Regions from separate parts of the Paraburkholderia sp. GAS206C genome, predicted to be linked through region 2. Evidence: predicted binding sites of a transcription regulator. Region 2 holds the regulator's gene; the other holds the start of a gene.

Region 1 (5,353 bases), on a different contig from region 2:
AGCGCGGATAAAACTGTCGCACCGCCTCACCATCGAATCGCAGCGCGTGGCAGCGACCCAGCTGGAATGGCGGCTTGTCGTTTGAGTGCTCGTCTGAGGCTTGAGGTGAAGCGTCCCCTGAATCCGCTTCGTGTGGCGGCTTGCCATCATTGGTATTCCACACGTCGCCGGCGAACGCCTGAATGGCGGCCGTAGGAAGGAAAGCGCACAACTCGGTGAGATGCGTGCAACCTGCCGTGCCACCGAGCAAACGGGCGGCTTCGCGACGGAAATTGTGGAACAGATTGAGCCCGATGAGGGCACGATAGGCGGGATTGGTGGCTTCGCAAAGACCGGGATAGGGCACCCAGTCGGACGACGCTTGCGCGTCGACAACGTTGAGCTTGCGATCGATCGTAATGCGGAGCCAGAGTTCATGGATCGGCTGACCGTTGGGCCGGACGCCCGACGCAAGCGCCACGTCACGTGGCTTTTGGTCGGTTAGGCACGCCTCTATGTCCCACAGGCCGTCCTCGCGCTCGTAAGCTTCCGCACGAATTGCGCGGCGATGGCGCAACTGACGGGAGACGGGCGGGGAAAGCGACATGCGGAAGGAAAAGGCCGAATTGGAAAACCACCTGATTTTAGCATACCGGGTATTTGAGACAGGTTGGATTGTGCACAGCACCAATCCGGGGACAAGGCTAATCGCCTGACCACTCGTCGTCGAGACCCTTGAGAATCTTGCCGATCGTCGCGCCGGAAAACCCCCGTGCGGCGAGGAAACGCGCTTGACGCGCGCGTTCCGCGGGCGTTTCCGGAAGCTGACCGTATTTTTTGCTCCAGACGGCCTGGGCACGTGTGAGCTCGGTTTCGCGCAACTGTGCGCTGGCTTCCTCGATGAGTGTCTGGCCAACCGCATGGCGCTTCAATTCACCGACGATCCGGCTGGCGCCGAGACGCGATGCGCGGCGATGGATCAGGCTTTCGGCAAAGCGCGAATCGGACAGCCAGCCCTCTTTCTCGAGTGAATCGAGCAAGGTATCGAGAGAATCGGCCTCTTCGACGAAGGGCATCAACTTGCGCGAGAGTTCGGCACGGCTGTATTCACGGCGAGACAGATAGCCGAGTGCGCGACCCTTCAGGGAGCGGCCAGGGCCTTTTGATTTGGCGGCGCGGTCTTGGTCGGGACCGGACTTATCGTGGGCTCCGCCTCGAGCCTCGCCCGGTGTGCGGCGTGAGCGGGTGTAGGTGGTTTCTGCGGGCGAACTGGCGGCGTCAGTGTTGCCGCTTGGCCCCGCCAGTGCTGAACCCCGCCGCGCGGAGGATGCGCGGCCAGAAGCTTGATCGTGCGCGTCGAAAGACTCGAACGGATCGAATGACGATTCGGGTGAACCCAGTGACCCGGTCAAGTCACTTGGGTCACCGTCGCGCGGGCCGTCCGCATCACGCCCTGCATTGGATACAGGTCGGCCCTTGCGTATCACGCGGCGATTACTCCTCTTCGCCTGCGAGTTCAGCGCCTGCGCCGGCAGCAACATCCGCCATCGCATTCACGCCCAGCGATTCACGGATGCGGTTCTCGATTTCGCGTGCGATCTCGGGATTTTCGCGCAGGAATTCGCGTGCATTGTCTTTACCCTGACCAATACGCTCGCCGTTGTAGCTATACCAGGCACCGGCCTTGTCGACGATCTTCGCGGACACACCCAGGTCGATCACTTCACCCTGACGCGAAATGCCTTCGCCGTACAGGATGTCGAAAATCGCTTCGCGGAACGGCGGCGCCACCTTGTTCTTGACGACCTTCACGCGCGTTTCGTTGCCGATCACTTCGTCGTTTTTCTTGATCGAGCCGATACGACGGATGTCCAGACGCACGGATGCATAGAACTTGAGCGCGTTACCGCCCGTGGTGGTTTCCGGATTGCCGAACATCACGCCGATCTTCATACGGATCTGGTTAATGAAGATGACGAGGCAGTTCGTGCGCTTGATCGTGCCGGTGAGCTTACGCAGCGCCTGCGACATCAGACGCGCCTGCAGACCTGGCAGCGAGTCGCCCATTTCGCCTTCGATTTCGGCCTTCGGCACGAGTGCCGCGACCGAGTCGATCACGATCATGTCGATCGAACCCGAGCGCACCAGCGCGTCTGCGATTTCCAGCGCCTGTTCGCCCGTATCCGGTTGCGAGACCAGCAGATCGTTCACGTTCACGCCGAGCTTGCCCGCGTACTGGATGTCCAGCGCGTGTTCCGCGTCGATAAATGCTGCCGTGCCGCCGAGCTTCTGCATTTCAGCGACCACTTGCAGCGTCAGCGTGGTTTTACCCGACGATTCCGGCCCGTAGATTTCGACCACCCGGCCACGCGGCAAACCGCCGACGCCCAATGCGATGTCGAGCCCGAGCGATCCCGTTGAGACCACCTGGATATCTTCGACTGCCTCGCCTGCGCCGAGCCGCATGACCGACCCTTTGCCGAACTGCTTTTCGATCTGCGCGAGCGCGGCAGCCAATGCCTTGCTCTTTTCAGCAGTCAGTCCAGCCGGGCCTTTCTTGCTTTCTTCCATGAATCGTCCTTTGCTATGATGAACGGCGTCTGAGGCAGGTGTGCGGCCCATTCATCACAGACAGCACACTAAACGCAGACACTGTATAAAAAAACAGTAGTTTTGGCAAGCACGATTCGCACATCGATGCATTTATGTGTGGTCAAACTGCACCAAACTACCCACAAAATCTTTGGAGACCGCTGTGCGCCGGGATTTCTACGGTGCCGGCAAGGCCAGGCTGGCGCATCATGCGAATTCTCATTGCCGAAGATGACAGCATACTCGCGGACGGTCTGATTCGATCACTCCGCCAATCGGCATACGCCGTTGATCACGTGAAGAACGGCGTCGAAGCGGATACCGCCTTGTCGATGCAAACTTTCGACCTCCTGATACTCGATCTGGGCCTGCCACGCATGTCCGGACTCGAGGTGCTGCGCCGTCTGCGGGCACGCAATTCGAACCTGCCGGTGCTGATTTTGACCGCCGCCGACAGCGTCGACGAACGCGTCAAAGGCCTCGATCTCGGCGCCGACGACTACATGGCCAAGCCGTTCGCGCTCAATGAACTCGAGGCCCGCGTGCGCGCGCTGACCCGCCGCGGCGCGGGCGGCGGCCCGACGGTGGTAAGGCACGGCTCACTGTCGTTCGATCAGGTGGGGCGGATTGCCTACATCAACGAGCAGATCATCGAGCTGTCGGCACGCGAACTGGGCCTGCTCGAAGTGTTGCTGCAGCGGATCGGCCGGCTGGTATCGAAGGAGCAACTGGTCGATCATCTGTGCGAATGGGGCGAAGAGGTCAGCAATAACGCGATCGAAGTCTACGTGCACCGGCTGCGCAAAAAAATAGAGCCAAGCGGTGTGCGCATCCTCACCGTGCGCGGCCTTGGCTACTGCCTGGAGAAGGCCACCGCGGCAGTTGGGACAACAGGAACTCCCGAATCCAATACGCCCTCCTCGCACGCATCCGCCCAGATGCCCGCGAGCCACCCCTTCAAATAGAGAGCGCTCATGTCCGCACGCGCAGAGCGCGCCGCGGCGCCAGCGGTGGACCTCGACGACGAGGCGCGCGACGCCCGCTACGCGAACCCGTTCGCGCCACCCGACGAAACCGAAGCCGCCGCCGGGGCACGCCCGCGCTCGCTGTTCGGCGAGATCCTCGACTGGATGCTTGCGCCGCTGCTGCTGTTGTGGCCGATGAGCATTGCGGTCACTTACCTGGTCGCCAAATCGATCGCCAACGGCCCGTTCGACCGCGCGCTCGAAACCGATGCGTACGTGCTGGCCCGCCAGATCCATCCGGTGAACGGCGTGGCTGAGCTGTCCCTGCCCGCTGCGACGCGCGACTTCTTGAGCGCGGACAACGTCGATAAGGTCTTCTATCAGGTGCTGGGCACGCGCGGCGAGCTGGTGAGCGGCGATCGTGATATGCCGCTGCCGCACGAGGAAGACCGGCCGCCGCCGGGCCTCGTTGAATTCCGCGACGACGTGCTGCACGGCAACGACATCCGCGTCGCTTACACGACGGTCGAGTTCCCGCACACGCCAGGTGCGCTGCCGGTGCTCGTACAAGTGGGCGAGACGCTCGACAAACGCAGTCAGCTCGCCAACGACATCATCAAAGGCGTGATCCTGCCGCAGTTCGTGATCCTGCCGCTCGCGATCGTGCTCGTATGGTTCGGACTCTCGCGCGGCCTCGCTCCGTTGCACGCGCTGCAGGCGCATATCCGCGCGCGGCGTCCCGACGACCTGTCGCCGCTCGAAGCGCGCCGCGCTCCGCCGGAGATCGAACCGCTAGTAACGTCGTTCAACGACCTGCTAACTCGCCTCGAACAGAATATGGAGCTGCAAAAGCGTTTTATCGCCGACGCCGCCCATCAGATGAAAACGCCGCTCGCCGGTCTACGCACTCAGGCCGAACTGGCGCTGCGCCAGGACGTGTCTGCGGAAGTCCACCGTTCCCTCGAGCAGATCGCCACCAGTTCCGAGCAGGCCGCGCGGCTCGTCACGCAATTGCTGGCGCTCGCGCGCGCGGAAAACCGGCTGTCGGGACAGATTTTTGCGCCGGTCGAGATCACCGAAGTCGCGCGCAATGCGGTGCGCGACTGGGTGCAGGCGGCACTCGCCAAACAGATGGATCTGGGCTACGAGGGACCGGACGAAGCGGTTGAAATAGACGGCAGCCTGCTGATGCTGCGCGAGATGCTGTCGAACCTGATCGACAACGCGATCCGTTACACGCCAGCCGGCGGCCGGATCACAGTGCGGGTGCGTCCAGACCCGGCATCCAGCCAGGTACACCTTGAGGTAGAGGACACCGGGCTTGGCATTCCAGCTGCCGAACGGGCGCGGGTGGTGGAACGCTTCTACCGGATCCTGGGGCGCGAGGGCGACGGCAGCGGACTCGGGCTGGCGATCGTCCGCGAGATCGTCACCATGCACGGCGGCACGCTAACGATCGACGATAACGTCTATCAAAGCACGCCGCGTCTCGCCGGAACACTTGTACGCGTCAGCTTGAGGGCGCGAGAAATGGCCCGGGACTTACCCTAACGGGGGCCAGACTCGACCGCCGCAAATTTGCAACATGACGCCATTTTAATCAACGATGGCTGATAATTAGCTTTAATTTAACAACAAATACCAACATTCGACGCCACACCTCCCCCACCACGATTTTGAGATGCCACGTCAGTAGGCCGTAAGTTTCCACTCCAATAATCCGAGACACGGGTACGCCTTGCGGGCGGACCGAGTACACATATCAATATTGGAGACGACATATGGCTACCGTTGGCGGGCAAATCTCCCACGTGCCG
Region 2 (5,353 bases):
AGAGGAATCGTGTCGGTCTGCCCACGAATATGGCCCGACACCACCGAGACGGCGCCGAACTCGCCCATCGCCCGCGCGTTACACAGAATCACGCCGTACAGCAGACCCCATTTGACGTTCGGCAAGGTGACGCGCCGAAAAGTCTGCCAGCCGGATGCGCCCAGCACGTGGGCCGCTTCCTCTTCGTCGTTGCCTTGCGCCTGCATCAACGGAATCAGCTCGCGCGCGACAAACGGAAAGGTGACGAAGATCGTCGCGAGCACAATGCCTGGCACCGCGAAGATAATCTGCACGTCGTGATCCTGCAGCCACGGGCCGAACCAGCCCTGCGCGCCGAACAGCAAAACGTAGACGAGCCCTGAGACCACCGGTGAAACGGAAAATGGCAGGTCGATCAGCGTCGTCAGCAACGCCTTGCCCTTGAATTCGAACTTCGCGATACACCACGACGCCGCCAATCCGAACACCAGATTCAACGGCACCGCGATCGCAGCGGTCAACAATGTCAGCTTGATTGCAGAGATCGCGTCGGGGTCGGCGAGCGCTGCGAAGTAAAAGCCAACGCCCTTGCTCAATGCCTGATAAAAGACCGCGACGAGCGGGACCACCAGAAATAGCGTGAGAAACAGCAACGCGATGCCCGTCAGAAGCCAGCGCACGAGACGCGGCTCGCTCACCGGATCGTTACGGCGCAAAGCGTTCAGGCCAGTACTCGACACCGGCTGCAACGCAGCAGAATCGTGACTCATTGGACACCTCCTGTCACGCCTGCCGCACCGATAGCAGCGCCCGGGACAGGCAGCGCCGGCGCCGCCGAACCACGACGTGTTCGACGCTGCAGATACCACTGCAGCGTATTGATCAGCAGCAGCATCAGGAACGACACGACCAGCATCACGACCGCAAGAGCCGTTGCCCCAGCGTAGTCGTATTGTTCGAGCTTGGTGATGATCAGCAGCGATGTGATTTCCGACTTCATCGGCACATTACCGGCAATGAAAATCACCGAGCCGTATTCGCCGAGCGCCCGCGCAAAGGCCAGCGCGAAGCCGGTCAACAACGCCGGCATCACCGCAGGCAGCACGACGCGGCGAAACGTCAGCCAGCGCGACGCGCCGAGGCACGCGGCCGCTTCTTCCTGCTCACGCTCGAATTCTTCGAGCACCGGTTGCACGGTGCGCACCACGAATGGCAGACCGATGAAAGTCAATGCGACCAGCACACCCAAAGGCGTAAAGGCGACCTTGATCCCGAGCGGTTCGAGGAACTGGCCTATCCAGCCATTACCGGAGTAAACCGCCGCGAGCGAAATCCCGGCCACCGAGGTCGGCAGCGCAAACGGCAGATCGACGACGGCGTCAACCAGACGCTTGAACGGAAACGAATAGCGCACCAGCACCCACGCCACCAGAAAACCAAATACCGCATTGACGAGCGCGCCGCCGAGCGCCGCAAAAAAGGTCAACCGGTACGACGCCAGCACGCGCGGCGAAGCGACCGCGTGCACGAACTGCGTCCAGTCGAGCGAGGCGGTCTTGAGAAAGGTCGCCGCAAGCGGAATCAGCACCACGAGGCTCAGATACGCCACTGTGATGCCGAGCGTCAGGCCGAAGCCCGGTAAGGCGCTTGGCTTGCGGAAGGTCAACGTTGTCATGCTCGATGCTCTTTCAGGGTGAAAACCGGGTCGCGCGGCTGGCCCAGGCTAAATGGCCAAACGGCGCGCCCCTTGAGGCGCGCCGGACGACAGCCTGACTGCCTTACCTCGTTACGCCTCATTGCGGCGAGTAGATCGAATCGAACACGCCACCGTCTGCGAAGTGCGTTTTCTGCGCATTCGTCCAGCCGCCGAACGTGTCATCCACGGTGTACAGCTTCAGCTTCGGAAACTTCGCGGTCAGCGCGGCCGGCACCTTGTCCGAACGCGGACGGTAGAAGTTCTCCGCGGCAATCTCCTGCCCCTGCTCGCTGTAGAGGAAGTTGAGATACGCCTCAGCCAGCTTGCGTGTGCCATGCTTGTCCACCACCTTGTCGACTACCGACACCGGCGGTTCAGCCAGAATGCTCACCGACGGCACCACGATCTCGAACTTGTCCGGACCAAACTCCTTGAGCGACAGAAACGCTTCGTTTTCCCAGGCAATCAGCACATCGCCGATACCGCGCTGCACGAAGCTCGTCGTCGCCCCACGCGCGCCCGAATCGAGCACGCCCGCGTTCTTGTACAGCTTCGTGACGAATTCCTTGGCCTTCTGATCATTGCCGCCCGGTTGATGCTCGGCATACGCCCACGCCGCCAGATAGTTCCAGCGTGCGCCGCCCGAGGTTTTCGGGTTCGGCGTGACGATCGACACGCCCGGCTTCACCAGGTCGTCCCAATCCTTGATGTGTTTGGGGTTGCCCTTGCGCACCAGAAATACGATCGTCGAGGTGTACGGCGCGGCGTTGTCCGGCAGACGCTTCTGCCAGTTCTTGTCGACGATGCCCTTGCTGGCAAGCGCATCGATGTCATAAGCGAGCGCGAGCGTCACGACGTCCGCCTGCAGCCCGTCAAGAACCGAGCGCGCCTGCGCACCTGAGCCGCCATGCGACTGCTTGAAGGTGATCGTGTCGCCGGTCTGGGCTTTCCACTGTTTGCCGAACGCCTCGTTGATCTGCTGGTACAACTCGCGCGTTGGGTCGTACGACACATTCAGCAGCGTCGTGTCCGCCGCCTGCGTCTGTCCGGCCAGCCCAAGTGCCGCTGCGGCGCCAAGCGCCAGCACCGTGATGAGCTTCCTGGTCCTGCGTGCGAGCCCCGTGCCCTGATCGATCATCCAGCTTCTCCGCGTGGTGGTCAGGCGAGGCAACGTGCCCCTTCCTGTCTGTTGTGTTTGGTGTTTGAGGTCTTGCGCGCGTCTTGCCTGCGTCGACTCGAGGCCCAGTCTATCGAAGGGCTTTCATCATTAAAAATAATGTTTCTTCATTTTTTAATACTCAAAAGTGGTAATGACAGCCAGACGCGGCGTTGCGGCACGAAAACCGGTGTTAGGACGCCGTCTGACGGCGTTCCACTGACACCCAGGGTCGAGAACTTAAAGTAAAGCTTGAATTGCGCCGGATACTGTATAAAAATACAGTCACCTGTCTATCCATACAGTGACCCCATGACCAAACTCACCGCACGACAGCAAGAAGTTTTCGACCTGATCCGCCGGGCCATCGAACGCACCGGTTTTCCGCCCACCCGCGCGGAGATCGCCGCCGAGCTGGGCTTCAGCTCGGCTAACTCGGCGGAAGAGCACTTGCGCGCGCTTGCTCGCAAGGGAGTCATCGAGCTCGCCGCGGGCGCGTCGCGCGGCATCCGGCTACTGCTGGCCAGTCAGGACGACGGGCCGCATCAGTTCACGCTGCCGCACGCCAGCATCATGCAGTTGTCGCTGCCGCTGGTTGGCCGGGTGGCCGCGGGTAGCCCGATCCTTGCGCAGGAACACGTCTCGCAGCATTACGCCTGCGACCCGGCGCTCTTTTCCAGCAAGCCGGACTACCTGCTGAAGGTGCGCGGGTTGTCCATGCGGGACGCCGGCATTTTCGACGGCGACCTGCTCGCCGTACAGAAGAAAAGCGAAGCCAAAGACGGCCAGATCATCGTCGCGCGGTTGGGCGACGACGTGACGGTCAAGCGTCTCAAGCGCCGGCCGAATGGCATCGAGCTGATCGCCGAGAACCCCGATTACGAAAATATCTTTGTTCAGGCCGGCAGTGCGGAATTCGCACTGGAAGGCATCGCAGTGGGGCTGATCCGCCCCACTGAGTTCTGAACCTTGCCTGAACAACGACTGGAGAGAATCATGGAACGCCTTGCCCGCCTGCTGCCCTTCCGTCAGTTCGGTCGCCTGCGCCATTTGCGCAATCTCGTACCGTGCGCGCCGATCGAGGCGTCCAGTGTTACTGCTTCGCTGTTCGACGACCCGCAGCCGCATGCTTCGACCTTGCCGTCGGCGCTGCCGGCCTTCGCACGGGTGTCGCTAAATTCAGGGCTCAATACGGCGGAGCCAGCCCGGCGCGCGCCGGTGCGGGTGTACCACGGGCCGTCGCGTCTGATCATGGTCGGCACGGTGGACGCCGTGTGCCGCATGATCGACCGCTGCATCGCCGAAGAAACGGCCGGCGTGCAGAATGCGATGTTCGAGTAAGCATCCGGAAGAAAGCCCAGAGGTGGGTGAACCGGCCGTCAGGCAGTTCGCGCACCCGGTAAAGATCATTACGTGAGGTTGCGCGCGGTTGGCTCAGGGATAATCGTGCATCGGTCGTATGGGGATCGTTTTCCCGCGAATGCGGTCCACGTTTGATCACACCTCACGGAGAAGCTCGCCCGATGGCTGTTTCAACACCTGCAAAACGCGGCGTCGCGCGGCCGCTGATCGTCACAGTGCTTGTCATTGTGGTCGTGGCTGTACTCGGGTACGGCTATGCGTCGCCGTATCTCGCACTCGATCGCCTGAAACGCGCCGCCGATGAACGTGACGCGCAAACCGTCAGCGAATATGTCGACTATCCCGCGTTGCGCGAAAGCCTGAAGGATCAGATTGCGGGTCTGCTGACGAGAAAGATCCAGGCGCGTGCCAACGGCAATCCGCTCGCGGCCCTCGGCGCGATGATAGGCGTCGCACTCATTGGCCCGCTGGTCGATGCTTACGCAACCCCAGATGGCGTCGCCGCACTCCTGAACGGAATGCCGCCGCGCGGCGATCCGACCCAACGGCCACCGGTACCGCCCGATGCGCCGGCGAACGCGCCAGCCAATGCGCCTGCCGGCAGCGCAGACTCGACGCCGACGGCGCCCGCTCCCGCGACGGCTGGCTCACCGACAACCCCGCCGCAACCGCCGCAGACAACGGCCGCCTATCGTGGCATCAATGAATTCGTCGTCACGTATCAGCACGGTGTCGGCGATACGCGCTATGCCGCGATTCTGCGGCGCGAAGGATTGTTCTCATGGAAGCTGGCCGCGGTAGATCTGAACGGCTAGCGCTCGCCGTGCGGCGAAGCAATGCGCCTTCACCAGTCAGGCCGCCCGCTCCCGCGCAGCCTGACTGTACCCAAGGCACGACCCGACCCGCAAAGGCGCGCCTCTGCCACTCCGCTCTATCTCAGGCCGCAGTGGTAGCTGCAGCAGCCGGTGCAGCGGCCTGCTCCTGCTCTTGCGCCGACGAACACGCCACCAGAATGCTGCACGAGATGCGGTCGAGCAGCGGCGTATTGCCCGCGCCCATCCACCAGCGCGAGAGGCCGGTGCGGCAACGGTGACCGACCACCACGAGATCCACATGCAGCTCGTTGGCGAGATTGGCGATTTCGTCTATGGGATGGCCGA

Evidence for each region. The regulator LexA, encoded in region 2, represses DNA repair genes until DNA is damaged. The targets are predictions, from matches to a motif close to ACTGTATNNNNATACAGT.
Region 1: recA (recombinase RecA) is a predicted target of LexA. The motif match lies at 2,631-2,648, and genes of this name have one in related genera.

What each region holds. Positions count from the first base shown of each region.
Region 1 is NZ_JBNDKR010000003.1:373,360-378,712, reverse strand. It holds gene P3T20_RS10065 (DUF2889 domain-containing protein) at 1-586, opposite strand, end outside; gene recX (recombination regulator RecX) at 684-1,520, opposite strand; gene recA (recombinase RecA) at 1,474-2,550, opposite strand; gene P3T20_RS10050 (response regulator) at 2,781-3,536, shown strand; gene P3T20_RS10045 (sensor histidine kinase N-terminal domain-containing protein) at 3,546-5,087, shown strand; gene P3T20_RS10040 (MFS transporter) at 5,318-5,353, shown strand, end outside.
Region 2 is NZ_JBNDKR010000006.1:523,680-529,032, reverse strand. It holds gene cysW (sulfate ABC transporter permease subunit CysW) at 1-749, opposite strand, end outside; gene cysT (sulfate ABC transporter permease subunit CysT) at 746-1,654, opposite strand; gene P3T20_RS19600 (sulfate ABC transporter substrate-binding protein) at 1,773-2,813, opposite strand; gene lexA (transcriptional repressor LexA) at 3,144-3,797, shown strand; gene P3T20_RS19590 (hypothetical protein) at 3,828-4,172, shown strand; gene P3T20_RS19585 (DUF2939 domain-containing protein) at 4,355-5,008, shown strand; gene P3T20_RS19580 (universal stress protein) at 5,130-5,353, opposite strand, start outside.